DNA from 4 places in the Marinomonas posidonica IVIA-Po-181 genome. Region 1 is predicted to be linked to each of the others. Evidence: predicted binding sites of a transcription regulator. Region 1 holds the regulator's gene; each other region holds the start of a gene.
The links. Region 1 encodes PhoB, which activates phosphate uptake and scavenging genes when phosphate is short. Its sites were predicted from a motif close to TGTCATANNNNTGTCANA; they were not measured.
Positions count from the first base shown of each region.

Region 1 (8,259 bases):
GCTTCAATTGCTTGAAGTGATCGTTTGGCAGCTCGTAGCTTAGGTCCATCTGACCAGCTTGAAAACGCTTGAGCTCAGCATTTGGTGATTCAATAGGCAAATAAGTAACCTTATCGATAACGGTTTTTTCATCGTTCCAATAGTTGGTGTTACGAGAGAAAACCATCTTTTCATTGACAACCCACTCGTTCATTTTGTACGCACCGTTGGACACAAGGTGTTCTGGTTTGATCCAATCATCACCCCATTTTTCAACTACTTTTTTCGGCACAGGGAACATAGTTTGGTGAGACGTCATTTTCACAAAGTATGGCACAGGGCGTTCTAGCGTCACTTGGAAAGTATAATCATCAATGGCTTTGACGCCCAAACTGGATGGATCCGCTTCACCGGCAATGATTTTAGAGGCATTCACAATGGAGGGGATTTCCATGAACCAAGCGTATGGTGAAGCCAGTTTTGGGTCGACTGCGCGAGTGAAAGCGTAAACGAAATCTTCTGCGGTAACAGGGTCGCCATTAGACCATTTTGCGTCTTTACGAAGGTGGAAAGTGTATTGTGTGTTGTCCGCGTTTACATCGTAACTTGTCGCGACACCAGGTATTTGATTGCCATCACCGTCTTGGTTATACAGACCTTCAAACAGGTCTCTTGAACGAATCGAGCCTGGTGTGCCTTCAATTTTCTGTGGGTCAAGTGTGGCAGGCTCTGAACCACCACCACGAACCAATTCTTGTTTGTCTGCTAAGACAACACCTGCAGGTACGTCTGCGGCCTGTACTTGGAATGCGCTAATAGAGGCGGTTAATACGGCACTGGCGATGAGCGTTTTTGAGATAGTCATATCGTTCCCTTTGTTGGTGAGCTGTTTGATGTGCTCTGTTATTGTGAGGCGCTTGAATTGCACGATTCAGATTCGCCCTGAAGCTTCCATAGTTCATGAATTAACAAAAGGGCACAATCGAAATTCCGTATTGCCTTATACGTCTAGTAAATGTGGAGACGTGAAGGGCCTCGTGATATTCTCAAACGGATTTGTTAGGAAAGATTGATAGGGTTTAATTTATTGTGATTACACAACCATTTAAAGCAGCGGGTGCTTTTTTGAAGGCCTTGCCATTGATTGCTTCAAAAGAATTAAGGCTGTTTATTTTGGCGCCGTTATTAGCCAATTTTTTGTTGATTGGGCTTATTTACATGGTGGCATTTAGTTATTTTCAAGACATACTCAATTGGGTAATGGGGTATTTGCCGGATTGGATGTCTTTTATTAGCTGGCTGATAGACTTAATTTTTGGGGCGATTATCGCGGTATTGCTGTTCTATAGTTTTTCGATAGGAGTCAATATATTAGCGGCCCCATTTATGGCTTTTTTAGCGGAAAAAGTAGAAGAAAAGACCACAGGAAAAGTGTTTGATGAAAGCTTAAGCGCCAGTGTGATTTTGGCGGTGATTGGTCGTAGTTTGCAACGGGAAATGCAAAAGGTGCTGTATTTTGTACCGCGTTTCTTACTTCTTCTGGTGCTGTCTTTCATCCCATTAGTTAATGTTATTGCACCATTTTTGCTGTTATTGTTTTCCGCTTGGATGCTGGCTCTGCAATATATGGACTATGCTTTTGATAATAACAAGGTGTCGTTTTACGAGATGCGAATGGCCCTTAGGACTCAGCCACTATTGTGTTGGACGTTTGGTGGCATAGTGATGGTGTCTTTGACCATTCCACTGTTTAATTTGTTTGTGATGCCAATAGCTGTAGTGGCAGCGACTTTATTATGGGTATCCATCTTTAGGGTAGAGAATGGAGATTTCTCTGCGTTGTTAAACTCTCATAATGGAATGAAATAATGTCGCTTAAAATATTAGTCGTGGACGATGCCTCGTTCACACGAGATTTAATTCGCAGAACATTACGTAAGCAGTTTCCAGCCGTTGAGATTGAAGACGCTGTAAATGGCCGTAAGGCTCAGCAATTAATGAACAAAGTTCAGTTTGATATGGTGCTATGCGATTGGGAAATGCCTGAAATGACAGGCGTTGAGTTGTTAAAATGGTGCCGCGAGCAGCCCAAGTATCAAAAAGACGATGTCCCCTTTGTAATGATTACCAGTCGGGGCGACAAAGACCATGTGGTAGAAGCCGTACAAGCTGGCGTCACGGATTATTTGGGTAAACCTTTTTCGGGTGAACAGCTGGTTAATAAGGTGTTAGGTGCGGCCAAGAAACACAAGTTGGCGGGCAAACTGACGGCGCAAAAACCCAGAGCAGCGAGTGGTTCGCCACAGGGAATTGCGGCGGCCTCCATCGATGTTTTGATGGGGGGAGGAAGCGGCGCGGCTAAAGCGGCGCAAACACCTAAGATAGTGAATCCTAGTGAACCGGAAGTCAGTGTTAAGGACGTTAAAATTCCAACCTTAGTGCGTTTTGAAAACAAGCAGTTTCGTTGCATGGTGATTCAATTCAGTAAGCAAGAAGCCTCTATGCTGATTAAGAGTGATGACGTAGTACCACAGGTGTTAGGGCAAGCGGTGTTGGATTTAGAACATAAAAACACCATAAATCGCCTGAATTATTATGTGCAATCTGTGGCGACGACAGAAAAGAAACATGATTCGACGTTTTTAACGGTAGGCTTGCGTTTAATTGATCAAGACGCGGAAAAAGAAGCCTTCATCAAGAGCTTGTTTGACTCTCTATAGCTGACGTTTTGTGATTCCGTGTCCTGTTATAAAAGGCATCACTTTAAAGAAGGCGCTCAACATAGTTGTTGCGCCTTTTTTTATTCGGTGAGGGTGCTGGTGGATTGACTGACGGCGTCTTTGCGCACTCGACTGGCAGGAAAGTGACACGAGAAGGTACTGCCAGTGCCAGGCAGGCTGCGAATCTGTAGCTTGGCTTCGTGATGCAAGAGAACGTGTTTAACGATGGCAAGTCCTAAGCCAGTGCCCCCCGTTTTTGAACCTCGTCCTTTATCAACACGGAAAAAACGCTCAGTGAGTCGAGGGACGTGTCTTGGATCAATGCCCAACCCCTGATCTTTTACTGAAAAAATGCCATTCAGTTCACTGGATTCCCACTTAATATTGATTTCACCGCCGTCAGGTGAATACTTGACGGCATTCACAATTAAGTTGGAAAAAGCACTGTATAACTCTTTATAAGAGCCATAAATTCTGGCGTCTTCTGATATATAAGTGGCCAACTTGTGTTGGTCGGTCATGATGGCTGTGGTGGTTTTCAGAATCGACTCTACGATGTCCGATACACGATGCCATTGATTTTCTTCGCGCTTGTCATCGCTCTCAAGGCGGGATAACAGCAACAAATCTTCGATGAGCTGTTCCATCCGGACAGATTGCTCAGCCATGTTTACTATGCCTTTTTGCATGCTTTTGGGCAGGTTGTCTTTAAACATGTCTAAGGTTTCAACATAGCCTTTAATCACCGTTAGAGGCGTTTTAAGCTCATGGGAGGCATTGGCAACAAAGTCTTTACGCATCTGTTCTAATAGGTGTAGACGAGTCACATCACGAACGAAGATGAGGTGATCGTTTTTATCATATAAGGTGGTTTGAACTTCTAAATAGACACCGTCTTTTGCTGGAGACTTAATGACCAGAGGTTCACCAAAACGCTTTTGCGTAAAATAGCGGAAGAATTCTGGACTACGAACGATGTTAGTAATGACCTGCCCACGGTCAACAGGTCGCATTAAACCCAAGAAATGAGCCGCTGAGTTGTTCCACCATTCGAGGTTACCTTGGTTATCCGCCATAATCACGCCTTCTTTGAGCGCACTGGTGGAGCTTTCAATCCGAGTTAAAGCTTGTCGCATACGACGTTTGGATTTTCTCTGCTTCTTTTGCAGGCGGTATACAGCATCAAAGACTTCTCCCCAGATACCACTCGATTCTGGTGGAGCGGCACGTCCTGAATGACGTAGCCAGTTATGGAATTGATAAAGTTGGTATAACTGCCAGTACAAGGTCCCTAAGGTATACAGCAGCAGAACACCCAAAAAATGACCAAGAATATAGCCAATCACGGCACAGGCAGCAAAACCTGCTAACCAAGAAAGGATGGTGTTCCGCCAAATGGTTTTCATACTGACCTTTTTGCTGAGAAACGGTAGCCTGTGCCTCGCACGGTTTGAATCAAGAAGTCATGAGTGTCGCCAATGGCCTTGCGCAGACGACGAATGTGTACATCAACGGTACGTTCTTCGACATACACATTGCCTCCCCATACTTGATCCAACAGCTGTGCTCTTGAATAGGCTCGTTCTTGGTGAGTCATTAAAAACTTGAGTAAACGATATTCTGTTGGTCCCATGTCTAGCGGACGGGCACCAATGGTGACTCGTTGGCTAATTGGGTCCAGAGTGAGGCCTTCCACTTCGATTGGTTCATCTATGCCTTGTGGTGTGGCTCGGCGTAATACCGCTTTGAGACGAGCAACGAGTTCGCGCGGCGAAAAAGGTTTGGTGATGTAGTCATCCGCCCCGACTTCTAAGCCTTGAATTTTGTTGTCTTCTTCGCTTTTGGCCGTCAGCATGATAACCGGAATTTCGGCTGTCGTGCTGTCTTTCTTGATGCGGCGAGTTAACTCGATACCACTACCACCAGGCATCATCCAATCAACCAAGATCAAATCTGGTCGATGGTCCACGATAATTTCGTGAGCTTGCTGAATATTTTCGGCTTCCATGTACTCATAGCCAGCCATCTCTAAGGCAATCGCAATCATCTCGCGAATGGAAGATTCATCATCAATAATTAAAACTTTTTTACCGGTCACAGGATCTACCCTCATCTCAGGAACGGTTTTTATTAAAGCGAGCAATTATGACAATTTAGTTAAACTGTCATAAGTTTGCCACATATTAAGCAAAATAGCTGATAACTAAACCGATAAAGACACAGCAGCCAATGCGGTTATTTTCGAGAAAAGAGCGAAAACAAGCTTGCCTGTCTCTGTCCTTCGCTTGTTGGTATTGCTTATAAAACAACCAGATACAAATAGACAAAGCCAGAAAATAGGGCCAGCCTAGTGTGGCGAAGAAGCCGATCCATGTCAAAAGGGATAAGGTTAAAGCTTGTAAACACACAATGACCATGAGGTCGGACTGACCGAAAAGGATAGCGGTAGATTTGATGCCGACTTTTAAGTCGTCAGGTCGGTCTGTCATTGCATAGTAAGTGTCATAAGCGATGGTCCAGAAGCAATTTGCGAGAAACAGCATCCATAGAATCGGGTCGCTTAAACTGCCCCCTTGAGCACTGTAAGCCATAGGAATGGCCCAAGAAAAGGCAAGACCGAGAAAAAGTTGAGGCAGATGGGTATAGCGTTTCATAAATGGGTACAGAGCCGCTAACCCCAAACCGACGAATGACAGTAATATGGTTTGCAGGTCCGTTAATAACACCAAAAAGAAGCTGAGCATGGATAAGCCAGCAAACAGAGCTAGGGCTTCTTTCTCTGATACTCGACCAGAGGGAAGCGGGCGGTTCTTTGTTCGATCAACATGGCCATCCACTTTTCGATCCGCATAATCATTGATTACGCAGCCTGCTGATCGCATGCTAAATACCCCTAAGACGAAAATCACCAACAGAGACCAGTCCGGCTGACCATCCGCCGCGAGCCAAAGAGCCCATAAGGTAGGCCACATTAAGAGTAATGATCCGATCGGGCGATTAAAGCGGGTGAGTTCGGCGTAATCTTTTAGCTTGTTCATAGCAATCCAAAGGGCGATTTGAAATGAGAGATTGTGTCAAAGATCGCTTCATTTACCAAGATCCCAGCACCGTATTGATGAAATACGGAGCGTCTTGCCCAAACACAATGAGGTTGATCTGGGAACATAGCCGCAGGTAATTCCGTGATTTCAATCGGGCTGCGGGTGAGGGTGCGATGCTGGAAAAGGTAACCGCCTAATGGTTTGTTCTTTAAATGAGGTACTTGACGCCAGTGTCCGAGTAATGAGCGGGCGGGAATAATGGATCGAGCGTAGATGACGGTTTGTCCATCCAACTTTAATAGGACTGTTCGGACGCGTACTGCTTCTCTTGGCTTTAATTTGAGCTTGCACCTTTCTCGGAGGCTGGCCGTGCCCCACTTATCCTCAATCACCTCAACACTGAGTTGGCCAATGCACTGTAATTTACTGGTTAATGACTTATCTGTGGTCAGCCAATGCCATAAATATTTAGGTACTTTGGTTTTACTAACACAATGAGCGGGTTGCCAACGGTAGTCAAATTGCTTGGTAACAAGCGCGTTAAGACGAGTCATAACGTGTTAGGCATTCATTGTATTGATAAGGGAGACCATTTTATGCAACTCATGAGAAGACTGGTACATCTGTTCTCGGCAAGCCTCAGCCTGTTCTATGTCTAAGCCCACTTCGACCAATACCGAGAGATCTATATCCAAGCCATTACGAAGTTGGTGAGAAACATAGAGAAGTTTGGCTAAAGTAGCATGCTCACCATAATAGTGTGGCTTTTTACTGTAGCGAATGGCTGTCCAAATGTTGTCTGGTAAGCTCCAATAACGTAATAGCCAAGAACCTAGCTGCTCTTTGGTGAAATGTAGGATTTGCATTTCGATCAGTTCGCTGGGTAAGTGAGCATTGGCTTCATAATATCGAGATAAGATTGAGAAATGTGGTGGTAAAATGCTACTGATGGCCAAATAACCGAAGTTTTGCAAAAGTCCGGAAAGATAAGCATGGCCAAGTTTAGGACGTTTTTCATTGGGCATGGCTTTTACTAAGGTTTCCATTAATACGGCATTGGAAACCGAATCCAGCCAAAAATTTTCATAATGTCTTGGGCCATTGTCGGGTGCGTGGAAGGCATTACCCATAGATAAGCCCAATGCTAGGTTCATCACCATATCAAACCCCAACACTCGAATGATGGCGTCTTCGACTGACTCAATCGTTCCAGGAGCGCCATAATAAGGAGAGGAAGCCCAACTGATAACCTGCGCCGCTAAACTTGGGTCCAGTGCAATCACCTCGCACAATTCATCCGTGCCAGCGGTTTGATCCGCAGACAAACGAATAATACGATGTGAAGAGGCGGGTAACGGCGGAATTTCTAATGTTTCTTCAAGACGTTGTTTGAGGCGAATCGATTGAAAACGGCCAAGAGCTTCTAGTATTTGTTCTTCATCATTTTCATGGTTATCGGTTGGTCGTTTGATCTTGTCGATGTCTAGAGAAATGTCTTCGAAGCGATTTAACGGACCGCTAAACATGGTTTTCAATTCATCTGAGCTGATGTCATGATACGGGCCGTCCGACTTTAATCGGATCAGTACTTTAGGTTCGGCTAATAGGCTGGATTCTATGATGCTCGACACACTATTGGGTTTGATCAGTGGGTCACCCTCACTATTGAAGTTAGTGATGGGTTCGAAGCGTCGCTTGGTAATTCGAGAAACCGCGGCAATGTCTAACATATGTTGTTCAGGAAAAATTACCTGCAAACGGCCTGTATGGTCTGCTAGGTGTACCACTCGCAGTCGCTTATAGGGCTGTTGTTCGGCTGATATTTCCATATTTTTCTCTGTTAGAACAAGAATTAATAAACTAAAAAAGCCCCTATTACAGGGGCTTTTCAAATATAACAGATTTTAAAGACAAATATCGAATCAGTGATTCAAAATCTGGCTTAAGAACATCTGAGTACGATCATGCTGTGGATTGTCAAAGAACTCGTTTGGTTTGTTGGCTTCAACAATTTCACCCGCGTCCATGAATACCACTCGGTCAGCAACGGTTTTCGCGAAGCCCATTTCGTGAGTAACACAAACCATGGTCATGCCTTCTTCTGCTAACTGAACCATAACGTCCAATACTTCTTTGATCATTTCTGGATCAAGTGCTGAAGTGGGTTCATCAAACAACATGATACGTGGTTGCATGCACAAGCCACGTGCAATCGCTACACGTTGTTGCTGACCACCAGAAAGCTGGCCTGGATACTTTAAGGCTTGGTTAGCGATTTTCACACGTTCCAAGTAATGCATGGCCATTTCTTCGGCTTGTTTCTTCGGCATTTTACGAACCCAGATTGGTGCCAAGGTTAGGTTCTCTAGAATGCTCAAATGCGGGAACAAATTGAAGTGTTGGAACACCATACCAACGTCCTTACGGATCGCTTCGATGTTCTTCAAGTTGTCGTTCATTTCGACGCCATCGACTAGAATCGTACCTTTCTGGTGTTCTTCCAAGCGGTTTATGCAACG
Region 1 covers NC_015559.1:3,827,183-3,835,441, reverse strand. The annotation lists gene MAR181_RS17705 (ABC transporter substrate-binding protein) at 1-844, opposite strand, end outside; gene cysZ (sulfate transporter CysZ) at 1,069-1,848, shown strand; gene MAR181_RS17695 (response regulator) at 1,848-2,699, shown strand; gene phoR (phosphate regulon sensor histidine kinase PhoR) at 2,780-4,105, opposite strand; gene phoB (phosphate regulon transcriptional regulator PhoB) at 4,102-4,797, opposite strand; gene ubiA (4-hydroxybenzoate octaprenyltransferase) at 4,883-5,737, opposite strand; gene MAR181_RS17675 (chorismate--pyruvate lyase family protein) at 5,734-6,294, opposite strand; gene MAR181_RS17670 (HDOD domain-containing protein) at 6,301-7,569, opposite strand; gene MAR181_RS17665 (amino acid ABC transporter ATP-binding protein) at 7,663-8,259, opposite strand, start outside.

Region 2 (8,259 bases), 1.1 Mb from region 1:
CTTCAACGCTTTAGCCATAGCGATCACCGCATGCACGATGGCTTCATCACTGTGGTCTGTGAGCAAATCGCGTACAAACGACTGATCGATTTTCAACCTATCTATCGGTAGAGACTTAAGGTATTTCAACGACGAATACCCCGTGCCAAAATCGTCAATGGACAAATACACACCCAATTCTTTTATCGCCTGCATTTTCGTCAAACTGGTTTCCCAGTCGTTTAACAAGGTATTTTCTGTAATTTCCAAATCCACACATGAGGCTGGCACATGATGTTTTTCAAGCTGAGATTTTAAGATTGGCAAAAAGCTAGCCTGCTGAAACTGAATTGGACTGACATTAATCGACATTCGCCATGAAGACTGCCATTTTCCTTGTTCTAACCAAGTTGCTACTTGCGACAGAGCTTCATTCAGTACCCATGTGCCAATTTCGACAATAAGACCAATCTCTTCTGCTAAAGGAATAAATTCAGCAGGCGAAATAAAGCCTTTGTTCGAATCACGCCACCTTAGTAGTGCTTCCGCTCCAATCAATTCGCCTTCAGCATTATTTTGAGGTTGATAATAGAGTTCAAATAATTTGTTTTCGGTAGCATGATGGAGGGCCTTTTCCATTTCCAAACGCGCATCAGAGGCAGCCTGCATTTCTGGACGATACATAGCATAAGTATTTCGGCCAGACTCTTTCGCCCGATATAATGCCGTATCAGCCTGCTTCAAGATTACCTCAGCACACAAGTCATTTGCCTGAAAAACACTGGCCCCCAAACTCGCCGTGATATGCACTTCATGATGGCCTGCACTTTTCACCTGCTGACACGCCAGCGTGATACGATTCATTAAATCGAGAACCCTTTGCTCCGCTTCTGCCAAGTGATCGCCGAGGGGCTCCAATAAAAACGCAAACTCGTCCCCGCCCATGCGAGCAAACACCACCTCAGAAGACACCAACCCAGCCAATTGTTTTGACACACATCGTAGTAATTGATCCCCCACGTTGTGACCCAAAGAATCATTAATGACCTTAAATCGATCCAAATCCATAAACACAACCGCTGAGTAACTATTTTGCATCGCAGTTAGTTTTAATCGTTCAGTGAGTCTGTCTGTCAAATATTGACGATTCGGTAAATCCGTTATGGGATCATAGTAAGCCAGATGGTGGATATGAGCTTCGGCTTCTTTCCGTTCTGACACATTACGGATCAACATCAGCGTTTCCACTTGATCTTGAACATCGTATTTTACTAAGCGAATTTCAACGGGAAATTGACGACCTTGCACTTGGTAAAGCGTTTCGACGGTTTGCGGGGAATTTAACGACAAAGTATCGACCAAGTTAACAAATTCAGGCCAGTGAAGCGGATCATGAAAACGAGCAAGTGAAACTGATGTCACATCATTTTGCTCCAGTTTCAACATGGTTTTCGCGGCACTATTGGCCATGCGAATTTGTTGATTAACATCCAATAATAAAATGCCATCAGCGGCATGTTCTATCATGGCTTTGGTATGACTATTACTGCGCTCCAAATCACTTAGGGCGGAATTCAAATGCGTCCATAACTGAGTAAAGGTCGTATGCAAATGCCCCAACTCATCGGACTTGTGACGCTGATAAAAGGCATCAGGCAATGGCTGTTTTTGATGCTGACCAATATGTGTGAGAGAACGGGTAAAACGCATCAAGGGATACGTCACTAAATAATAAAAAATCAGAGAAATGAGGCAAGCCAATAAAATGTCTTTGAGCAAATTATAAACCAGCAGTGGAATATGCGTATCCAGCAACCTATCCATCAGATAACGTTTTTCCGGTACGACCGTTAAAATCCCAGCATTGAAGGTCGGCTGCTCAATCGTCAGAGATCGTTGAAAGGTATTTAGATTGGAGAACATTAAGTCCGCAAGCGCAACAGAAGATCGAAATGCACGTTTCTCAGCTTTACCTTCAATGAAAATGTGACCAATTTCATCAGTAACCTTGACGCTCGCAATGGACGGACTCAACAACAAGCTATTAATTTGCTGCTGTGCGAAAGCACGATCTAATCGAAACACCGCGGCAGCTAAGGGCTGCTCAACAACGGCAATCAATTCATTAAAATCTTGATCGATGATCTTTCGTTGATGCTTGATACCATCGTACATTTGAATCGCATTACTGATTAAGCTTAAAACAACCGCCAACACTAATGTCAACAGAGCCTGCTTAACAATTAAAGACTTAGAAAATACAAGGCTCATTGATACCTTCTTGGTTTTTATCATCCATTATTACGTCCGACACAACGCCGAACCCAGCCAAAAGCAAAGTTTAGTAAGTAAAAACATTCCCAGTAAAACTGGCCTAACTTGGTGGAAAGCCCATGTATTTGTCTGACAAAAGTAATCTTAGCCAAAGCGATCAAAGTATAATTTAAAATTATATTACCCTAAATTCTTATCTACCAATATCATGATATGAATCATAACGAAAGCATCTCCTCCCCCTCTCAATACAGTACAAATAAAAAAGCCAGAGCATATGCTCTGGCTTTTTTATTGCTAAAATCGATTAAACGATTGCACGTCCATCTTCACGAGTGATGGCAATCACACTGGAAAGCGGCGTTGAACCTGTTGGCCAAGTGCCGCCCGGGTGTTGAATGCTGACAAACATAGTGGAATAGTCTGAACTCCATGCTGAGCCAGTCACTTCACACTTAGTCGGTCCCACCATAAAGCGTTTGATTTCACCGGTTTCAGTGTCACCAACCAACATCTGGTTGTTACCTTGTCCCGCGAAATCCCCTTCATTTGAATAATTACCGTCGGTCTGAATCCACAACAAGCCATTACGATCAAACTTCAAACCATCGGGTGAATTAAACATATTGTCTTTATTGACGTTAGCAGAGCCTGCATAAGCATCATCAAAGACCGCTGGATTACCTGCCATCACGAACAAATCCCATTTGAAATCGTTCGCGGTATGATCTTCGTTGCTTGGCTCCCAACGTACGATTTGACCAAACTTATTTTTAACTCTTGGATTCGGGCCTCCAGCAGGCGTTGCATCGCCACCGGCATTAGGCTTCACACCACGGTTTTTATTATTGGTAAGACAGCAGTATGCTTCCACTTTATTAGGGTTCGCAGCCACCCACTCAGGACGATCCATAGTAGTTGCACCCACTTTCGATGCTGCTATGCGTGTATGAATGGCAATGTCTGCTTCCGTCATACCCGTTGTTGCTGGCGTCAAAGGCAACCATTCGCCACGATTATTCTCATGGAATTTCGCAACGTACAAGGTGCCTTCGGCAAGTAAATCTGAATTATCGGCACCCACTTGATATTTGCCTTTTGATACAAAGCGATAAAGAAATTCACCACGCTCATCGTCACCAAGATACACAACAACATGACCATTAGCAGCGACCGTTACTTCCGCATTTTCATGCTTAAAACGCCCCAATGCTGTACGCTTTTTAGGGCGAGAAGTAGGGTCCATAGGATCAATTTCAACCACATAACCAAAGCGATTTGGTTCATTAGGCTCTTTTGACAGATCAAAACGATCATCAGCCATTTCCCACTTATAACGTCCCTCTGACATACTAACACCGTAACGTTTAAGCTCTTCAGGAAGTTGGTAACTGTCATCTGAAGACGCAAAGTAGCCGTTAAAGTTTTCTTCACAGGTTAAGTAAGTGCCCCATGGGGTTTTACCTTGTCCACAGTTATTCCAAGTTCCTTTCGCCACTACACCACGAGGGTCTGCAGAGGTTCTCAACAACTCATGGCCACGAGCTGGTCCGGTAATATCCATTTCAGTATCCGCGGTAATACGACGATTGAATTTAGAGTCTTTAATGATGCTCCATTTGCCGTCGTATTTGGCAATCTCCATGACAGACACACCATGCGCCGCTTTACTTTTGCGCACATCATCCGCTGTGACAGTTTTGCCATCTTCACGATTTGCATTCAATGTCTTAGGATTCACGTATTCATTATTGACAGCCAATACAAATACACCGTTGCGATTAAAGAATGCCAAACCATCGTTGTTGTCACCGAATGCCATCTCCTGAGAAGCGCCTGTACCGCCTGTAGTGGTGTCTAAAGGAATTCCTTTCGACCAAAGCGGGTCACCCCAAGACGCCACAACTTGCCATGAGTAGCCTTTAGGCAAAGTAATGGTGTCAGCCGTGGTGGCTTTTACCATATCAAATGCCAGACGTGATGGCTGATGATGTGCTGCCATGGCATTCGCTGCGCCCAAAGTAGACCCCATCACAAATGCACTGGCACCAACTGCCGCACCACCGCTTAAAAAACCACGACGAGAAACCATTTTATTCGCCACTTCTTCGAATTCAACAACTTCAGGAGCTGGACGTACTAACTCATCTAGCTCATCAAAACTCAAATCCTGTTTCTGTTTAATTGTCATAATACTGCCCTATCAATAGTGATTTATTACTGGCGAAATAGGCCACAACGCCCACTTTTAAACTCATTGAAGTGACGCTCTAACCCGCTGTTTGAGATCTTAGAAAACAACCTTCCCATAAATGTTGTTTCTAACCTCCCCTGCTTAAGAGAAGTTAACAAATAATCTATAGACAAAAAGTTACATAGAAATGACAGTTAAATGGCACCATTGAATTGTTCAAAGAAAAAGGATACAACTTGTAAGCAAAAAGAAAGACCAACTTTATACAAGAATAAACGTCACGCAGACTCTCAAGAGGATAGGATACCCTTATGATAAATACCTTACGCAATATCCCCATTAAGCACAGGTTAATCAGCCTGCTGGTCTTTTTTTCTATCGGTTTGATTTTAGTGATTTCACTTTCTCTAAGTGAAAACAAAACGACACTACTCAATGAAAAATACGCGCAAACAAAACATGTTGTTGAAACGGCAACAGGCGTTTTAACTCACTTTCAAGCACTCGAAGAATCAGGAGAACTCAGCCGAGACGAAGCTCAACGATATGCCATGGAAACCATAAAAGGCATTCGATACGCTGGCACAGAATACTTCTGGATCAATGACTACAATGCGGTAATAGTCATGCATTCTGTTAAGCCTAGTTTGGACGGAAAAGACTTAGCAAACCTTGAAGACCCTAACGGTAAAAAACTTTTTTCAGAATTTGTCAAAGTGGTAAAAGCACAACAAGCAGGGTTTGTTGATTATCTTTGGCCAAAACCTGGCAGTGAGCAGCCCGTTGAAAAAATTTCATATGTTCAAGGATTCGCTCCATGGGGTTGGATTGTGGGCTCAGGAATCTACTTAGATGATGTCAATCAGCAGTTCAAACAAGAAATCATAAAATTGGGCGGCATCGGTACCGCTATTATTCTTTTAGCACTGCTTATTTCCACTATCATTCTTAAATCCATTATCACCCCAATCCGTCAAATTCAAACGGCTTTGACAAACATTTCACAAGGTTCTGGGGATTTGACGGCCCGTCTTCCTGAGTCTGGAAACGATCTATTAACCAAGATAGCGGTTTCATACAATACCTTTGTGCAAAGGCTGAGTGATACGCTGAATAAAGCGGTGTCTCTCAATCAAGAGGTGGAGTCAAAAAGTCAAGAACTGAAAACAGCGTCAGCAAAAACCCGAGAAATTAGCCAAGAACGAGAAGGCAAATTCACTGAAATGACGCAAGCCATTACGGAAGTTGATAGCTTCAAAACCGAGGTCATTGAAAGCACACAAACGACCTTAGATTCTGCTAAGGTGACGGTTGAAAAAACCCGTACGGGTCAGCATTCTATTCAACAAACCGTTGATTCTTTGGATAAGTTATCCAGTGAATTAGAATCTGGATTAAACACGGTTATTCAACTTGCTGAACAGTCTCAGACCATTGGCAGCGTGCTGGATGTCATCAGTGAAATTGCCGAGCAAACCAACCTTCTGGCGTTAAATGCGGCAATTGAGGCGGCCAGAGCCGGTGAACAAGGTCGAGGGTTTGCCGTGGTAGCCGATGAAGTCCGTGGCTTAGCCAGTCGAACCCAAGCATCAACGGATGAAATTCAAGCTATGATTAATAAACTACAAAGTGGTGCGAAAGAAGCTGAAAGCAAAATCACAGAGAGTCATCAACAATCACAAAAAACCACTCAAGAAATGAGCGTGACGGCGCAATATCTAGAAGACATTGCCAGCTCAGCTGAAGGTATTAATCATGCCAGTAATTCGGTACTTCAAAGCGTTACCTTGCAAAGTGATGTAGTACAAAGGCTCAATGAGTTAAATGAAAAAGTGGTTGAATTATCTGCGCAGGCAAGTTTGCAAGTTCAGCAGAACAACCAAACGAGTGAATCCCTGGCTCAAACATCAGAACAAACACAGCAGGTCATGTCGGCCTTTAAACTTTAGCCTCTAGGAAATCGATCACGCCAACAAGGTGTCCTTCTTGTTGGCGTTTTTTATATCTAACATGCTCTCTTTAGAGCACTTAGCGCTCTTGGATATCGCTCCCATAGACGGCCATTTCGCCATGTCGTAACACCAATCCTTCTTTTATAGATTTTTTCATGCCTTTAACAACCAGAGCATAGGAGTGATCAATCAAACACTCAATTTCCCCATCTGGCAAACTTCCTTCATACATCACAGAATTCCAATGTCGCTTATTCATATGATAAGCAGGAATCACCTCTTCAAACACATCCCTCAGCTCAATGGCATGATCCGGCTGACACTTCAGATTCAACAAACCTTTTGCTTGATAGCGAGTCAGTAGAGCAAACATTTTTCCCTGTACTTTGAACACAGCCGTACGATTATCAAAAGGATACACTTCCACCGCTTCAGGCTTGGACAATAAATAGGACTTTACACGATCTAGTTGCAAACCAACCTCGCATCAAAATGTGGGACACAAAGAAACCGTCAGTAACGTAACGCAATCGCTTGCTGCAACAATGGCCAAGCTAATAACGCTTGTTGATAGTGTTTAGCCTTATCTGACAGGGGCAGATGATAATCGGCAAGACGATAGGCTAAAATGCCGTAAAAAGCATCCACGGCACCAGGACTATCGAACATAAAAGGCCCTTTTGCCTGACAAAAAATCTCATCTACTCTGTTTAGTTCGTGACGTAAATCACTGGATATCTCAGTTAACGGTGTCACAGGCTGTAGTGAAAATGGACATTGTTGACGCAAGGTTACAAAGCCCGAATGCAGCTCAGCACATAAGCTTCTCGCGACCGCCTTCTCAAGAGCTGACAGTGGATACAAAGACCCATTTGAAAAATCATTAAAATATTCTGTTATGGCCAAAGAGTCATGCACCACTATGTCTCCAATTAACAGAGCTGGTACCAACCCTGTTGGAGACAATTTTCTTAGCTCTGCTTTGTCACTTTCTGATTGCAGATCAATCCCCTGTAACTCAACTTCAGCTCCCGCTAACTGACTGCATATCCAAGCCCGCAAAGACCAAGTTGATAATGTCCCAACCACTAGTTTCATCACAACCTCCAAACACAATAGATTCCATCACACTGTTCTTGAAAAACTGATAAAATAGAACCGGTTAACACTTTCAATGAATGACGCCCTCAAAAGGAAGACCATGATCATCACCTTAACGACTCCCGCTATGTTGTTTCCCGCCGTTTCCCTTTTATTACTAGCTTATACTAACCGTTTTGTGACATTAGCCTCTATTATTCGAACATTTGATCCAAAGCAAGAGGACGACAACACCACGGAGCAAATCGTCAACTTAAGAAAACGCATTTACCTCATTCGTCGAATGCAAGAAGCCGGCGTAATCAGTTTCTTTCTTTGCGTTATGTCGATGCTAGCCATCTATGTAGAATATCAGCAAATCGGCAGCTATATCTTCGCCGCTAGCTTAGTTTGCCTGATGTATTCTTTGTATCTATCAGTGCGTGAAATCACCATTTCTTGTGACGCCTTAGAACTTCATTTAAAGCACTTTAACGCGGACCTAAAACGCAAAAAATCGATTCGAAAAATCTATAAGCGCACCAACTGAAGATTAAAGCCTTTCAAGGATGAGGATTCATCATACTGAGCAAAGTAATCGATAAAATCCTCATCCACTACCTTTTGATGTGTCACACTGGCATGTCGAAGGATTAAGCGGCCACCTTGTCTTAATACTAACCCTTGATGTGACACATTCAGGTTAGTGCCTATCCATTTCTTCAACGCCCAGTTAGGGCGAACCATATTAATCACACTGCCCGATGGAATACGATCTAA
Region 2 covers NC_015559.1:1,017,479-1,025,737, reverse strand. The annotation lists gene MAR181_RS04785 (putative bifunctional diguanylate cyclase/phosphodiesterase) at 1-2,250, opposite strand, end outside; gene MAR181_RS04780 (PhoX family protein) at 2,561-4,444, opposite strand; gene MAR181_RS04775 (methyl-accepting chemotaxis protein) at 4,759-6,396, shown strand; gene MAR181_RS04770 (MmcQ/YjbR family DNA-binding protein) at 6,476-6,874, opposite strand; gene MAR181_RS04765 (glutathione S-transferase N-terminal domain-containing protein) at 6,913-7,497, opposite strand; gene MAR181_RS04760 (DUF2721 domain-containing protein) at 7,601-8,029, shown strand; gene MAR181_RS04755 (N-acetylmuramoyl-L-alanine amidase-like domain-containing protein) at 8,011-8,259, opposite strand, start outside.
Region 2: a site for PhoB is predicted at 4,623-4,640, ahead of MAR181_RS04780 (PhoX family protein). Genes of this name have one in related genera too.

Region 3 (8,259 bases), 860 kb from region 1:
TACCGTAATGTAGAATGTCTGAGTTTAGTAAATAGTGGGCGTAGATTTCATAAGGAATAAGGTTATGGAAGTCGCCAGCAAACACTTCGTTGAACACTTTCTGTACGGAGTCAGAGTGGTTGTGGATCGTCATGACCGTATCAACGCCCGATAATTTAAGCAGCTGAGCGTAGAGTTTGGCGGTGAAAGGTTGGCCGTCGAATTTCTTAATGTCTTGGATATCACGCTCGAAGCTGGTTTCCCCTAAGTCTTTGCTCGGACCACGATCTTGGGCGCTGTAGAACAAATCGGGTTCCACTAGAATGACTCGTTCCGCGCCGTTCTCTTTCGCCGCTCTGGCAATGATCATATTGGCCATGGCCAATTCTTGGCGGCTTTTGATGTGACTGCCAGTACTGACAATAACCACGGATTTACCGTTTAACTTTTGGCCAATGTTGTGAAAGTCTTGCTCGTCTGAGATGAAGCGAGGACAGAACTCTGAATTCATGAACTGTTTCATACTGATGAGGTCAGCAATGTCATCAAATTGGCCCATAGCATAGGCAATATCAATAGCAAACGGATTGTCAGATGAGTTACTAACAACTACGACATTAGTTGACTGACTGGTCGACAAAGTCATGAAAGATCCTTAACTAAGGGATAGGGGAAATTTGCGCCAATTTTAATACTTGTTGGACCATTCCGATAGGGCAAATGACGGATAAATGCCATTTTTCACAAAGATGTGCTTCTGCTTATAGCATTGCTTCTCATCTGGCGAAATAAATAGGCCAGATGAGAAGTGTTTTGCAGGGGGGAACGATTAAAGCTCATGACAGTGCTGATAACAGCTCGGCGATCTTGGGCAGACGGCGCCGCGTGAGCAGATTAATCTTGCATCGTTTTCAATGCCTCGTTCAACCCAGTTAATATTGAGGATGCGAGCTACGCTCAACAAATCTTTTTTGATGCTCTTGGGGATTTGTGATGAACCACTGTTTGCGACACAAGCTTGTTTGAGATCATTGGCAATACTTAGCGCATCTTTTCCTTGAGCGGCAATGGCTGGATTAAGGTCAATACCAGAACAAAGAACATGGCTTTTACCTGCCAGATCTTCCACCTTGACGGATTCACAAGCATAGATCCGCGCTTCATCGCCGACGTTTAAAATGGATATCTGTGCTGAGGTGCCGGTAAAGGACTCATTTATCATGCGAAATACCGCCCAATGTTGACATGGGTCTTCCACTAAACTCATGTTCCCCCATGGGAGTGGAATGCCATTACCACGATACACAGCTTTCAGCTTACCTGGCGCGTAAGCATCAAAATAATGCCAATGCGGATAGGGAGAAGCGGCGGTCATGCGGCGCATGGCAACAGACTCTGAAACGCCAGCCAGTTTCGCCGTATTGATTTCATAGCCATTGCGATCTAATAATTGCCTAAAGGGTACTTTAGGACACAATAAAGCGCCTGCGAAAAAACTACATTCAAAGTCGCGCCAGGCTAACAATATATCCTGCGCATCCATACCTGAGGTTTGTATCTTGGCATTTTTATCTTGTAATGGCGTAATCTCATTACGTCCAGTGACTAAGACGTTTTTCATGCCGTCTTTGTCATGCAGTACCGCATGGCCTATGTGGACGGCCAGGTTGTATTTCAGTCGTTGTGACTGATTTTTCATGATCTGATTAATGTAAATTGTGCTGGGTGGATCAAAAAAAGAGGTCACTACATGACTTTCATCTATGCCCATACTTTGTAGTACTGACAGAGGGGTTTTTCGGAACCATTTGATCTGCATACCCATTTGTTTGGTAATAGCGATTAACTCTTCCAAACTTAAAGGCAAACGCTTTAAACCCACTTCTTCCGCTGCTCGTTCAAGGTCCGGAAAGTGATTTTGATGATGTTCTTGGTGTGCACGAATGAGCAAATGGGCAAATTGTCGACCACTGGTTCCCGTTTGTGACAGCATTTCAGGAATGGCGATTTGCAGTATTTCATTGGAAAACAAGAAATTAGGCTCTAAAGCCATACCACTGATGCCACCGCCAGAGCCTTTTGATGGGGTAATGGCGTCTTCTTCTGGAATGTCATCCAGAAACCAACTCAGGTTTTTTTGAAAAACTTCCGCAATGACTTCCAAAACCTCTTCGCTGGGTACCCGTTTGCCTCTTTCTATCATGGATAAATAGGACACAGAAGGGGCCGATTCAGGGTCAAGTTTAATGCACCTTGAAGAGAGGTCCTCCATGGTCAAACGGTTACGTTTACGGAGGTTGCGTATTTTTGTACCCAAAAAATGGGCCTTACGATTTAAGCTATTTTTATTTTTCATTTTTGTAAAATTTACACTGTGTAATTCTTATTGTGAAATTTTAGGTTAGTCCCGCATAGACTATAAATCAAGCCAGTCATCAGACTTTTGTGAATAACTCAATCGACTGAATGTGAGCTGTGATTTTGATGAAGATAAGAATAAAGGAAAACAAGATGACAATGCCGCAAGCTAAAAATAACCGTGTGATTCACCCCGACTTTAGTCGCTTCATCAATGACGAAGTGTTGCCACTGCATGGCATGAATGCCAGTCAGTTTTGGCAAGATTTTTCTCAGTTGATAGAAGACCTCTCGCCAATTAATCGTCAATTATTGGCCAAGCGAGACACGCTTCAACAGCAGATTGATGATTGGCACCTAGCAAGAAAAGGTCAACCAATGAACATCAATGAGTATGAACAATTTCTTCGTGAGATTGGTTACTTAGTGGAAGAAGGCGCTGATTTCACCATAGGTACTACGGGCGTAGACGATGAAATTGCAACGCTGGCAGGACCACAGTTGGTGGTGCCAGTGAAGAATGCTCGTTTTGCATTAAATGCGGCCAATGCACGTTGGGGCAGTTTATACGATGCATTTTATGGTACGGATGTGATCCCACAAGACGGAGGTTTAGAGTCCAATAAAGGCTATAACCCTGCACGAGGTCAGGCGGTTATTGCGAAGGCGAAAGCGTTTTTGGATGATGTTTTTCCACTTGAAACTGGCTCACACCAAGACGTGTCCAGCTATCTTGTTTACTACCATCATTTGTTGGCTTTCTTTGATGATGGTAGCCAATCAGGTTTGCAAAAAAGCAGCCAGCTGGTGGCTGTAAATGGTCAGCGCAGTGAGCCTGAAGCCATTTTATTACGCAACAATGGCTTGCATGTCGAGATTCAATTTGATCGCAATGGTAAGAATGGGGCCAATGATAAAGCGGACATCAATGACATCCTGATTGAGTCGGCACTCAGTACCATTATTGATTGCGAAGATTCGGTAGCGGCTGTGGATGCAGAAGATAAGATCGAAGTGTACCGCAATTGGTTGGGCTTAATGGAGGGGCGTTTAGAAGCCAAATTCAATAAAAATGGTGAGCAAATGACTCGCCGTATGAATCCAGATAAGTTTTTCACCGACCTTGATGGTGAGCTGTATCAACTTCATGGCCGATCGCTTTTATTAGTACGTAATGTTGGTCACCTGATGGAATGTGACTTGATGCAGGATGGGTTAGGAAACTTTGTACCAGAGGGCATTGTGGACGCTGTGGTTACCTCATTGATCGCGGCTTTGGATCTTAAAAAACAAACCGGCCTTCGAAATAGTCGTACCGGCAGTATTTACATCGTGAAACCCAAAATGCATGGACCAGAAGAAGTGGCCTTTAGTGGTCAATTATTTGACCGAGTCGAAGATATGCTGGGCTTGGCAAGAAACACCATCAAGATTGGCATTATGGATGAAGAGCGTCGCACAACATTAAATTTAAAAGAGTGCATTCGTGCGGCCAAAGACCGAGTGGTGTTTATCAATACCGGCTTTTTGGACCGAACAGGGGATGAAATCCACACCAGTATGCAAGCTGGGCCCTTCTTACCGAAAGACCAGATTAAAACACAACCTTGGATCCAGGCGTACGAGAATCGCAATGTTGAAATTGGCTTAGCTTGTGGCTTACCTGGACGCGCCCAAATAGGTAAAGGTATGTGGGCGATGCCGGATGAAATGGCAGCCATGATGGAAGCTAAGGTTGCACATCCTAAATCCGGTGCCAATACGGCTTGGGTGCCTTCACCAACCGCGGCCACTTTGCACGCTTTGCATTATCACAAAGTTGATGTGTTTGCTCGTCATAAGCGCATCCAGCAGAGAGCGCCGGCGAGTTTGAAAGACTTGCTCACCTTACCTCTGATTCCAGACAACCTGACCTTGTCACAAAAGGTCATTGAACGCGAAGTAGACAATAACATTCAGGGCTTATTGGGTTACGTGGTGCGTTGGGTCGAGGCTGGCGTAGGTTGCTCGAAAGTACCGGATATCAATAACGTAGGCTTGATGGAAGACAGAGCAACGCTGCGAATCTCTAGTCAACATCTGGCGAATTGGTTACTCCACGGTATTTGTAGCAAAGCTCAAATTGAGGAATCTATGCAGCGTATGGCCAAGATTGTTGATGAACAAAACCAAGCGACACCTGGGTATCGTCCTATGTCTGAACAAGGGGTAAATAGTCAGGCCTTTAAGGCAGCACAGGATTTGATATTCAAAGGTGTGATTCAGGCCAATGGCTACACCGAGCCTTTGCTTCATGCCTACCGACTAAAAGTAAAGCAATCGTGAATTTAACCAATAAATAACCCATTTTAACACCATAAAGAGCGAGAAATACTATGCAAACGTATAAAAATAAAATGCAACAAGCGAGTCAGCTAATCGGTCAACAAGGCACGACTTGGGCGGGTATGAATCCAGAATACGTGGCTCGTATGCAATTACAAAACCGTTTTAATACGGGTTTGGATATTGCCAAATACACAGCCAAAATCATGCGTGAAGATATGGCAAGTTATGATCAAGACCAAGCAAACTACACTCAATCTTTGGGTTGCTGGCATGGTTTTATCGGCCAACAAAAAATGATTTCTATTAAGAAACATTTTGGCACTACTCGCAGTCGCTACTTGTACCTTTCTGGTTGGATGGTGGCTGCCATGCGCTCTGAGTTTGGTCCTCTACCAGATCAGTCTATGCATGAAAAAACTTCGGTACCAGCCTTAATCGAAGAGCTGTATACCTTCTTAAAACAAGCTGATGCCCGAGAGATGCAACATTTGTTTAAAGAGCTTGATGAAGCCCGTCAAGCGGGTGACCAAGTGCGTGAGCAAGCAGCACAAGAAAGTATTGATCAGTTTGAAACGCATGTGGTGCCGATTATCGCTGATATTGATGCGGGTTTTGGCAATGAAGAAGCCACGTATTTGTTAGCAAAGAAAATGATTGAAGCAGGGGCTTGCTGTATTCAAATTGAAAACCAAGTATCTGATGCGAAACAATGTGGTCACCAAGACGGTAAAGTGACAGTGCCTCATGAAGACTTTTTAGCGAAAATTAATGCTGTTCGCTATGCCTTCTTGGAACTTGGTGTGGAGGATGGGGTGATCGTTGCACGTACCGATTCATTGGGTGCAGGTTTAACCCAAAAAATTCCTGTATCACAATCTGCGGGCGATTTGGCTGAGCAATACAGTGCCTTCATTGATGGTGAAGAGGTCACATCTCTTGATCAGATGCAGTCTGGTGACATGTTGCTGAAGCAAGGTGGAACATGCATTAAACCAACTCGTTTGGCGAATGGTTTGGTGCGCTTTAAGCCTGATACGGGAGCGGATCGAGTAGTGCTGGACTGCATTACGTCGTTACAACATGGTGCAGATCTGTTGTGGATTGAGACAGAAAAACCTCATATTGGTCAAATTGCTAATTTGGTTAATCGTATCCGCGAAGTGGTGCCAAATGCGAAACTGGTTTACAACAACAGTCCTTCGTTTAACTGGACGTTAAATTTCCGTCAGCAAGTGTTTGATGCTTGGCAGGAAGCGGGCAAAGACGTGAATGAATATGATCGTGATCGTCTAATGTCAAAAGAATACGATGCGACCACACTAGCGATAGAGGCGGACGAACGCATTCGTAACTTCCAGCGCGATGCAGCGGCTCAAGCAGGGATTTTCCACCACTTGATTACCTTGCCTACCTACCATACTGCTGCGTTGTCGACGGATAATTTGGCGAAAGATTACTTTGGTGATCAGGGCATGTTGGGTTATGTAAAAGAAGTACAACGTAAAGAGATTCGTGAAGGTCTTGCCTGTGTTAAGCACCAAGACATGTCTGGTTCCAATATTGGTGATGATCATAAAGAGTATTTCTCTGGTGACAATGCACTAAAAGCATCTGGTAAAGACAATACGATGAATCAATTCGCGGCGGTTTAAAGACCAAAGGTTATGTAATTACGTCGTGGTTTTAATTAAAAGGGCCTAGTCATTCCCCTGCTAGGCCCTTTTTTATTCTTTGTTAAGCTGCTTGCCAATATGTTCAATATTGAACGGCGAAACTCACCTCGAATAATAAAGAAATATTCACACGCTGACCCCTACAAGGATGTAGGGGATTAGAGCAACGCATAACCACAAGGAGGTGGTGTATAGGGCAGCGTAGGAGCGGTTGCCGAGGAGCGGTTGCCGAGGAGCTCGTTGCCGTCGCCAGTGGACTTGTTTGTACCTTCCTTAAGTCATGTCATGAAAGCGTCATCACGCTCTCTTATGCTGTTTGGACGGTTAAAAAACAAACAAAGGGGCGCGTAATGACAAGTAAAGTGTGGTTGGCTGGTTTGATTTCAACGCTTGTTCTAACTGGTTGCATGAGTCATTCCAGCTCATCAGCGTCAGGTATTGAGTTTGCAGAAAATTTTCCTAAACAGGGTGCATCTTTGCCTTATGACGTTTTAAGAGCAGATCTGCTGGATGGGAAAACAGGCCAACCCTTTGAAGTTCGTAATGGAGGGTTTGGCTCGGCCATGACAGCTCACCCAAGCATTCGTAATCAGTTTTATGCTCTAACGGACCGCGGCCCAAATGCTAATTACACAGGGGATTACGGTAAAGGAAAAACTTTCCCTGTGGCTTCTTACACTCCTCGTATTGGCTTATTTGAGGTGTCGGAAAGCGGTCAAATTACTCTGCTTGAAAGCATTTTATTGAAGCGTCCTGATGGTCAATTGATTTCAGGTTTACCCAATACCTCGGCCCTCGGCGGCACAGGTGAAACGCCTTACCACGCGAATGGTCAGCCAGTATTAATGGACGATTCAAAAGCTTATAACGGGCAAAGTAATCCGATTAAACTAGATGATTATGGTTTGGACGGGGAAGGTTTGGTGGCGTTAAAAGACGGCACTTTCTGGGTCAGTGATGAGTATGGACCGCATATGGTTCATTATGATGCTAGTGGTGTTGAAATTGGTCGTATCAATGCATTCCAAGCGGATTCACGTAACACGTTTTACCTTCCTACTGTCTTCCAGCATCGCCGTGCCAACCGAGGCATGGAAGGGTTAGCAATCAGCCCAGATGAGCAAACTCTGGTTGGGATTATGCAATCTACCATGCGGAACCCTGATAAAGCAGCTCAAAAGGGCGATCTAACACGCATTGTGACGGTGAATCTACAGACGGGTAAGACAGAGCAATACTTGTATCGTCAGGAGAAGAATCAAAACTCAAACTCTGAAATCGCAGCTCTAACCGAGAGTCAATTTTTAGTCATTGAGCGGGATGGTAGTTTCTTGCTAGGCGGCCCTAAAAAAGCCAATCCAAAGGCTCAAAAGCAGGTTTATCGCATTGATTTAAACACAGCAACGCCTTTATCAAGTGTGGCTTTGTCGGGTTCGATAACGCGAGATGGAAGTCACGGTTTGTTGATTGATGGCTTGACCTTAGAGCAATACGCTCAGCAACAAGGCTGGGCGGCATTAGCGGAAAAAGGCATTAAACCTGTAAGTAAAGTATTGGTGGTCGACATGGTTAAAGAAGTGGCGTATCCACATGATAAAATGGAAGGTCTGTGGATAATCGATGATCATCATTTAGGGGTATTGAATGACGATGATTTTGCGACTTGGTCAACGAAAGGTAAGCTTGAGCAAAAATATTTGAATGACACGACCGTTGATTCGAATCAGTTGTACATTATCAAAACGGATTTACTATCTGAGTAATACTGAGTTTGAAAAAGAATGAATTTCAAAGAGCGCTTTAGCGCTCTTTTTTTATGCTCTTATGTTTTGGCGTTCTTGTGCTAAGAAAGACCCGAAGGGCGTGGTCTAAGCTCCCCTTATTCTTTTTTAAGCTTCTTGCCAATATGTTCAATATTGAA
Region 3 covers NC_015559.1:2,962,653-2,970,911, reverse strand. The annotation lists gene MAR181_RS13660 (ribose-phosphate diphosphokinase) at 1-625, opposite strand, end outside; gene MAR181_RS13655 (DUF3612 domain-containing protein) at 809-2,296, opposite strand; gene MAR181_RS13650 (malate synthase G) at 2,491-4,662, shown strand; gene MAR181_RS13645 (isocitrate lyase) at 4,713-6,317, shown strand; gene MAR181_RS13640 (esterase-like activity of phytase family protein) at 6,689-8,101, shown strand.
Region 3: a site for PhoB is predicted at 6,620-6,637, ahead of MAR181_RS13640 (esterase-like activity of phytase family protein). Genes of this name have one in related genera too.

Region 4 (8,259 bases), 1.1 Mb from region 1:
CAGTCCAATTTCCCCCATCCAAACCTTGTTCTCCAATCGTCTCTTTCCGCGAGCATTTTTTTGCTTGTCACGTTGAAGACAATGATATTTGGAGGTCATTATTTGTCATATAGACAAAATCACGCCCATATATTGCCTATTTGTCAAATCAAGTCATACAAATTGCCTTATAGGTTTTGTCGTACTAGTAAGTCAAAAAGGATAATCTCGTCATGAAGATAGGACAGGTTATCAAAACCTTGCGCTTACAGCGCAAGATGACACAAGAACAAATTGCACTGGAAGCTGATATGGCCACCAGCAATGTGTCTCGCATTGAGAAAGGGCTAAGACAACCTTCGCAAAAGGTCCTATGGAAATTAGCTGAGGCATTGAATACCTCGCCTGCTATTATTTATGCTGCTAGTGAGCAGCCTGATGGCAATATCTTAGATTTCTTAGAAAAAATTAAATATGAAGAGATAAATGCGTCTTATATTAAGAAAAATAAAAAAATGAGCGAGTCCATTATTAGCAAAGATGCTCAACTCATATTAAAACTCTACAGTGAACTCTCTCCAAAGAATAAATTTTTATTATTAGAACAACTCAAAACCCTCCATAAATGGCAAGAGAAACCACATCAAGCCAATTAAGAGGAACACACTTCTGGCGCCACGTACTCCAGTTTCAATAACTCAAAGTAATTTTGCCCTAATGCAATATTACGAAACGCTTCATCACTCAAAAATTGATGAATGTGTCCCGTCACTTCAAGCTCTTCTTTATATACGGAAAAACGGTTATTGCGAAAGGCAACAAAGTCCGAACCTGGTAAGATACGCTTTGAATATTGATCAAAGAAGGCCACATACTTTGCTTGATTGCCCCTCTTGCTGAAATAATAATCATTCAAAATACGCCATGAAGTGTCCAACATCAAATTAGAGTGCTTGTCTAACATAGCTGACAATATGGCAATATGATGATCCGCTTTCATATTGGTCAACTCATACGACATTCCCATGTGCGCCCAAATAATTTTATTATTCGGGTATAAAGACAACACCTGCTCCATTAACGGTACATATAGCGTTGGAGCACGGTTGTTGCCTAAATCAGAATGTATGGTGATTGGATAGTCTCGCTTTTCCAACTCACTCATAAAATCAGCCCACTGCCGAATATCCTGAGGTGTCGCTGGCTCATGACGGTTATTAAACTGGGCTTGCTTGACCAGATTAACCTCTCCCATCCAACGAAACATATCTGGGTACTCTTTTTCATAGAGCGCCATAATAGCTAGGGTGGATTCTGGGTTGGCTAAATCCGTAAAGGTCATTGATAAGATTAAATGCAAATCTTCTGGTGCGTGTTCCAACATATTGGCTGCATTAACAAAATCATTTCGAGTGGTGGGAGAAACTGGCGTACCAGGGCATTTCAAATAATTAGAGCAGGTTGAATTAGCAGGTAACATTTGCCCAATTCCGTACACATTTGCAAAACGAACACTGGTTTGTCGGAGAAAATCATTCACCTGTTGAAAGGATATAGCGCGACCATCAAATGGTCGATAATGAAGATGGCTATCGACGACAGCCGTATAAGGTTCCGTTGTTCGGTCATAACACGATGCACCAGACTTAAAAGACGTTAATGAGCGTGCTTCACTTTCAGGATCATTAGCACACCCTATCAATAAGGAACAAAGTGCAATTGTGACCATAAAAGGATGACAAGCCATAAGAATGAAACCTCTTTGTTAAAACAAATACTTTGACGCTTACTCATCTAACACGTTATTTTTAAGGTGTTTTTGCTCGTCTATTAATAGGAATGACCTTACCATGTCCACGCCACACTATCATCATTTACAACAATACTTCAGCGACCTGATCACCAGCCAGCAACTGGTCTCTGGAAGTAAGTTGCCATCTGAAAGAGAAATTGGCGAACAATTTAAGTTCACACGGGTCACTATTCGACAAGCCCTCAAAAACCTCGAAGCCGAAGGCCTTATCTATCGTCAAAATAGACGCGGCTGGTTTGTTTCACCAGCAGCGGTGATATATCACCCAGCCAGCCATTTAAGCTTTAATTTATACGTAACTGAACAAGGCTTTTCCCCTAGTACTGAGAAACTAGCGCAACAAATTGAACCCGCTAACGAACGTATTGCACAGTTAATGAACATTCCTGTTGGAAACCCTGTCCTCTATTTGCATCGTCGTCGTTATATTGACCAACGCCCTGTACTGATCGAAAAAATGTACATCAACCAAAATTTATTACCTGGTATAGAAGAGGAAGACTTAACGGAGTCATTGAGCCAGATCCTTAAGCGTAAATATCAACAAGAATATCGAGACATGGACCTTTCCTTTAAATCCACTTCTCTTCCAGCCCACGCCGCCAATGACCTAGGCATAGCAGCCGGTCAACCAGGATTACAGATTGAACGCATAAATTACACTAGTGCGAAGCAAGTCCTTGAGGTCGATTATGAGTTTTGGCGTCATGATGCTGTGACCATTAATATTGCCATTCGAGACTAATTCTTCCACCACAATCATACTGATCCACCCAGTTATCTCCCTGCTAAATCAATCATTGACCCTGTCGATCATTTCAACTTTTTAAAAGAATCGTCACATCAATGACATATTTGGCTGCTATTTTGCATTACACAATCTGGTATATACCAGTTGATTAACCTGATGCATGGAGATGAGAAATGACACATAAGACCCTACTTAAACGTCTGGCTGTTTTAGCAGGCATCACCACGGTTTCAATGGCAGCACACGCCGCTAAAACAGAACTTACCGTCTACACTGCGATTGAAGCGGAAGATCTCAAAAAATATGCTGCTCGTTTTAACGAAGAACATCCTGAAATCAAAATCAATTGGGTTCGAGACTCTACTGGCATTGTGACAGCCAAATTGTTAGCCGAAAAAGACAATCCACAAGCCGATGTAGTGTGGGGGTTAGCTGCCACCAGTTTAATGCTGCTAAAGGGCGAAGGCATGTTGCAAACTTATCAGCCGATGGGCTCTGAAAAACTGTCGCCGAAATTCAAAGACATGAGCGACAACCCTGTTTGGACTGGCATGGACGCTTGGATGGCCGCTGTCTGTTACAACACAGTAGAAGCGAAAAAATTAGGCTTACCAAAACCGACTTCTTGGGCCGATTTAACCAAGCCGGTTTATCAAGGTCACATCATCATGCCAAACCCAAATTCATCCGGCACAGGCTTCCTAGACGTTAGCAGCTGGCTGCAAATTTTTGGCGAAAAAGAGGGCTGGACTTACATGGACGGCTTACATCAAAACGTGAGCCGCTATACTCACTCTGGTTCTAAGCCTTGTAAATTGGCTGCTGCAGGGGAAATTCCAATTGGCATCTCATTCGCCTTCCGTGCCGCGAAATCGAAAAAAATGGGTGCTCCACTCGACATTGTCTTCCCAACGGAAGGGTTAGGTTGGGACATGGAAGCAACAGCCATTATCAAAGGTACTGACAAGCTAAAAGCAGCCAAAACCTTGGTTGACTGGACAGCATCACAAAAAGCCAATGAAATGTATAACGAAGGCTACGCGGTTGTCGCCATGCCAGGTGTAGCCAAACCCGTAGATTACTTTCCGGCCAACGCCGAATCTCTGATGATTAACAACAATTTCGAATGGTCTGCAGATAATCGCAGCCAAATCCTTGCAGAATGGCAAAAACGCTACGATGGCAAAAGCGATCCAAAATAATACCTTGCTGTGGGAATAGGGACGCCCTATTCCCACTTTTCTTAGAAATGAACAGACTCATTCTACATTAGCCGATCGTCAGTCTGTTTTGTCATATCCGCTTACTCTAATTTGCATTATGAGCTTAAGGGATGATGACAAAACATACTCTTATTCAAGGAGAGGATTTTATGTCCAACCAAGCCTACCTAGAACTACAAAACATCCACCAAATGTTTGGCGCACATCAAGCTTTAAAAGACGTTTCACTTAACATTCAAGAAGGCGAGTTTGTCTGCTTTCTAGGCCCATCAGGTTGCGGCAAAACCAGTTTATTACGGATCATTGCTGGGTTAGACATGCCGACTTCAGGCAAGCTTTTTCAGGCGGGCGAAAACATTACACAAACCCCAATCAAACATAGGGATTTTGGCATTGTATTTCAATCTTATGCCCTGTTCCCCAATCTGACTGTCGCAGACAACATTGCATACGGCTTGGTTTCAAAACATTTTAGTCAAAGCGATAAACGCGCTCGTGTTAGCGACCTGTTAGCCACCGTTGGGCTGTCTGGCAGTGAAACCAAGTACCCAGCGCAATTGTCTGGTGGCCAGCAACAAAGGGTGGCCTTAGCACGAGCCTTAGCCACGTCACCTGGTTTGCTGCTATTAGACGAGCCACTTTCTGCGTTGGATGCCCGTGTAAGAGCGCACCTCCGCCAAGAGATAAAACAGCTACAAGAAAAGCTCGGCGTCACAACAATAATGGTTACGCATGATCAAGAAGAAGCTTTAACTATGGCCGATAAAATCGTCGTCATGAACCAAGGCGTTATTGAACAAATCGGCACCCCACAAGAAGTATATGCACACCCAAACACCCCGTTTGTTGCGGAATTCGTGGGCGAAATGAACTTCATTCAAGCCAAAAACAGTGGCGATGGTTTAATGCAATCAGGCACACTTATGTTGCAGTGCCAGCCCAATAGCGGAACGAATTTTGGAGAAAACGTTAAACTTGCAATTCGCCCTGAGGACATTCGTTTTAATGGTCATGAGGATGACAAGAACAGCCTCAATGCCCAAGTACTTCATTTGGAGTTTCTTGGCTCTCGGGTTCGTTCCTTATTACAAATCGACAATCATGAAACGCCTCTCATTGCGGACATCTCAATGAATGAAATGTCGGGCTTGAATTTAAGCCAAGGTCAATCTGTACGCTGCCAATTGCCAGCTGATCGTTTGCATATTTTTGGAGGCCAAGCATGAGTCAATCTAGCCTCGCTACCGCGGACCAAGCTCAAGTCAAAATATCTCAGAGCCGAGAATCAAAATGGCTTAGCCAGCGTAGTTTAGATGAATGGTCACTCGGCGCTGTGCTCATGATTGGGGTCTTAGCACTCTTCGTGTGTGTTGTATTGCCAATCTACACCCTGCTGTCTAAAAGTATTGAAAACAAAGCGGGAGACTTTATTGGGTTAGCGAATTTCAGCCATTTTTTCGCCACTCCTAGCCTTTATAACGCCATAAACAACTCATTGTTGATCGCTTTCTTATCAACGTTTATTGTCACCACCCTGTCCTTTTTAACCGCTTATGGCATCAGTCGAACACGCATTCCATTGAAAGGTCTCTTTCGCACCGTTCTCGTGTTGCCCATATTGGCACCATCACTTCTGCCGGCCATCAGTTTGGTCTACCTCTTTGGCAACCAAGGTATCATCAAAGAATTGCTCATGGGCGAAAGCATCTATGGCCCCATAGGAATTATCATTGGCTCCTGCTTTTGGACTTTTCCTCATGCTTTGATGATCATGCTAACGGCCTTGGCCAACACTGACGCACGCCTTTACGAATCCGCAGAAGTACTGGGCGCGTCCCCCATGCGTACCTTTTTCACCGTGACATTACCGGCCGCCAAATACGGCATCATCAGTGTAGCCTTTGTCGTCTTCACATTGGTTATTACGGATTTTGGGGTGCCCAAGGTCATTGGTGGCCAATTCAATGTACTGGCAACAGACATATACAAACAGGTCATTGGTCAGCAAAACTTTGAAATGGGGGCCACGGTTAGCGTTATCTTACTCCTGCCAGCCATTCTTACCTTTATCACAGATCGTTGGTTACAACGTCGACAGTCTGCTTTATTGACATCAAAAGCGGTTCCTTGGACTGCGCCAAAGCGCCCTTGGTTAGACCGCACTTTTTTCACTCTGATGCTGTTGGTTTCAGTGGTGATTATCGGCATTATATTGATGGCGGTTTATGCCTCACTGGTTACCTTTTGGCCCTATAATCTCAGTTTATCCTTTAAGAACTATAACTTTGACTTAATGGACGGCGGCGGCTGGGACTCCTATTGGAACTCCATTCAAATGGCTACCTTTACCGCTCTCATTGGCACGGTTTTTATCTTCTTCCAGTCCTATTTAGTCGCAAAACTAAAAGGCTTCCAATTACTAAAATGGTGCTTTCACCTGTTTGCTATCTTGCCTTTAGCCGTGCCCGGATTAGTACTTGGTTTAGCCTATATTTTCTTCTTCAATGCGCCCAACAATCCACTTAATGGCATCTATGGCACCATGACCATTTTGGTTGTTTGTACTATTAGCCACTTTTATACCGTATGTCACCTGACCGCAACCACGGCTTTAAAGCAGATTGATGCAGAGTTCGAGTCCGTATCAGCTTCGTTAAAAGTGCCACAAATCAAAACTTTCTGGCGCGTCACCTTGCCGGTATGTATGCCAGCGGTGTTAGACATTGCCAGCTATTTATTTGTCAATGCCATGACCACAGTGTCGGCAGTGGTCTTTCTCTATTCTTATCATACAAGTTTGGCTTCTGTGGCCGTGTTAAACATGGATGACGCTGGGGACATTGCACCAGCCGCCGCCATGGCGGTAATGATCATGCTGACCTGTATGGTGGCTCGCTTAGCGCACTGGTTTTTAGGCAGTGTGTTACTTAAGCACACTCAGTCTTGGCGTCAGAAGTAGGAAACGAACGAAATGAGCCTCACCGCCATTGTTTTAGTTCTCATATCTACCTTCATGCATGCGGGTTGGAACTTTTTTGGCAAAAAGACCAGCCCAACACTGGCTTTCTTTTTCCTGACTATGGTCGCTGGGGCTGTGATTTTTTCCCCTTTTTTGATACTTCATGGGGCACTCATACTCGCATTTGACAAAGAAATATTGATACTGCTCTTGCTGACGGGACTTTTCCAATCCATTTACCTCTGGGGGTTGGCCGAAGCCTACAAAGCAGGGGATATGTCCATTGCCTATCCGATTGCCCGCTCTTCCCCTCTAATCATTGTGGGTGTATCCACTTTTGTCCTTGGACAACAAGAAGCGGTTTCACTGCAAGCGGTTGTGGGTATGGCATTAATCGTACTTGGCTGTTTGTTCATTCCCTTACCCAGTTTTAACGATTTCAAACTGGCTAACTACCGCAATAGAACCACTTTTTTTGCTCTCGTTGCCGCCTTTGCAACGGCAGGTTATTCCTTAGTTGATAACAAAGCCACGCAATTAATGCGAGCGTTAACCGACACATCAGGAAACCCTATCGCCACCCCAAGTGAAGTCGCCTTGGCCTACGTGACCTTGCAAAGTGCCTTTGCTGTGATCTGGATGATTTGGTTTGTGATTAGCACTCGAACACAACGCCGTGAATGCGTTTATCTGATTCGTCATCAGTGGCAAGCAGCGTTATTAACCGGTGGTCTAATGCTGGGAACTTACTCACTTGTCATTCTCAGTATGGCATTTGTCGACAATGTCAGTTACGTCGTGGCGTTTCGACAATTGAGTATTCCACTGGGCGTTCTATTTGCCGTGATTGGCTTTGGTGAATCTTTAAAGGGCCCAAAAATCCTCGGGGTTCTTATGACGTTTATCGGTTTATTAGCTGTGGCGCTGGGTTGAAACCCAAGCGCATTTTTTAACACTAGAAGGAGCCAGAATGGCACTCGCATTTTTTGATCTTGATAACACCCTAGTCGCTGGCGATACGGCGCAAGCTTTCTCTGAGTACATTGCCGCTCATGATGAGCTTTCCACTCCGGACGATTTTCTCCCGAAAAATCTCGCTTATATGGAAGAGTACGACGCAGGCACTTTAGATCTAGCGACGTATATGCGCTATACCTTGTCCCCACTGTGCCACTTAACATCCGACCAAGTCGAGGCGCTGATCCGTAATTTCATTCAAGATGTCATCATCAAGATGGCTCTGCCAAAAGCCCGAATCTTGTTACAAAAACACCATGATGCAGGTGATCAAGTCATCATCATTTCGGCGACAGGCATTCATTTGGTTGCCCCTATTGCTGACTATCTAGGCGTGAAACATGCATTAGGAGTCGATATCGATATTCTAGATGGAAAAATAACCGGTGAACTTATCGGCGTTCCAACCTTCCGAGAAGGAAAAGTAGCACGCGCTTTGACCTGGGCCGAGCAACATGGCGAATCAATGGTAGGCAGCTATTTCTACAGTGATTCCCACAATGATCTTCCCTTACTG
Region 4 covers NC_015559.1:1,004,911-1,013,169, reverse strand. The annotation lists gene MAR181_RS04735 (helix-turn-helix domain-containing protein) at 258-635, shown strand; gene MAR181_RS04730 (amidohydrolase family protein) at 632-1,726, opposite strand; gene MAR181_RS04725 (UTRA domain-containing protein) at 1,830-2,537, shown strand; gene MAR181_RS04720 (putative 2-aminoethylphosphonate ABC transporter substrate-binding protein) at 2,717-3,745, shown strand; gene MAR181_RS04715 (putative 2-aminoethylphosphonate ABC transporter ATP-binding protein) at 3,916-4,992, shown strand; gene MAR181_RS04710 (putative 2-aminoethylphosphonate ABC transporter permease subunit) at 4,989-6,725, shown strand; gene MAR181_RS04705 (EamA family transporter) at 6,738-7,658, shown strand; gene MAR181_RS04700 (HAD family hydrolase) at 7,696-8,259, shown strand, end outside.
Region 4: a site for PhoB is predicted at 2,629-2,646, ahead of MAR181_RS04720 (putative 2-aminoethylphosphonate ABC transporter substrate-binding protein). Genes of this name have one in related genera too.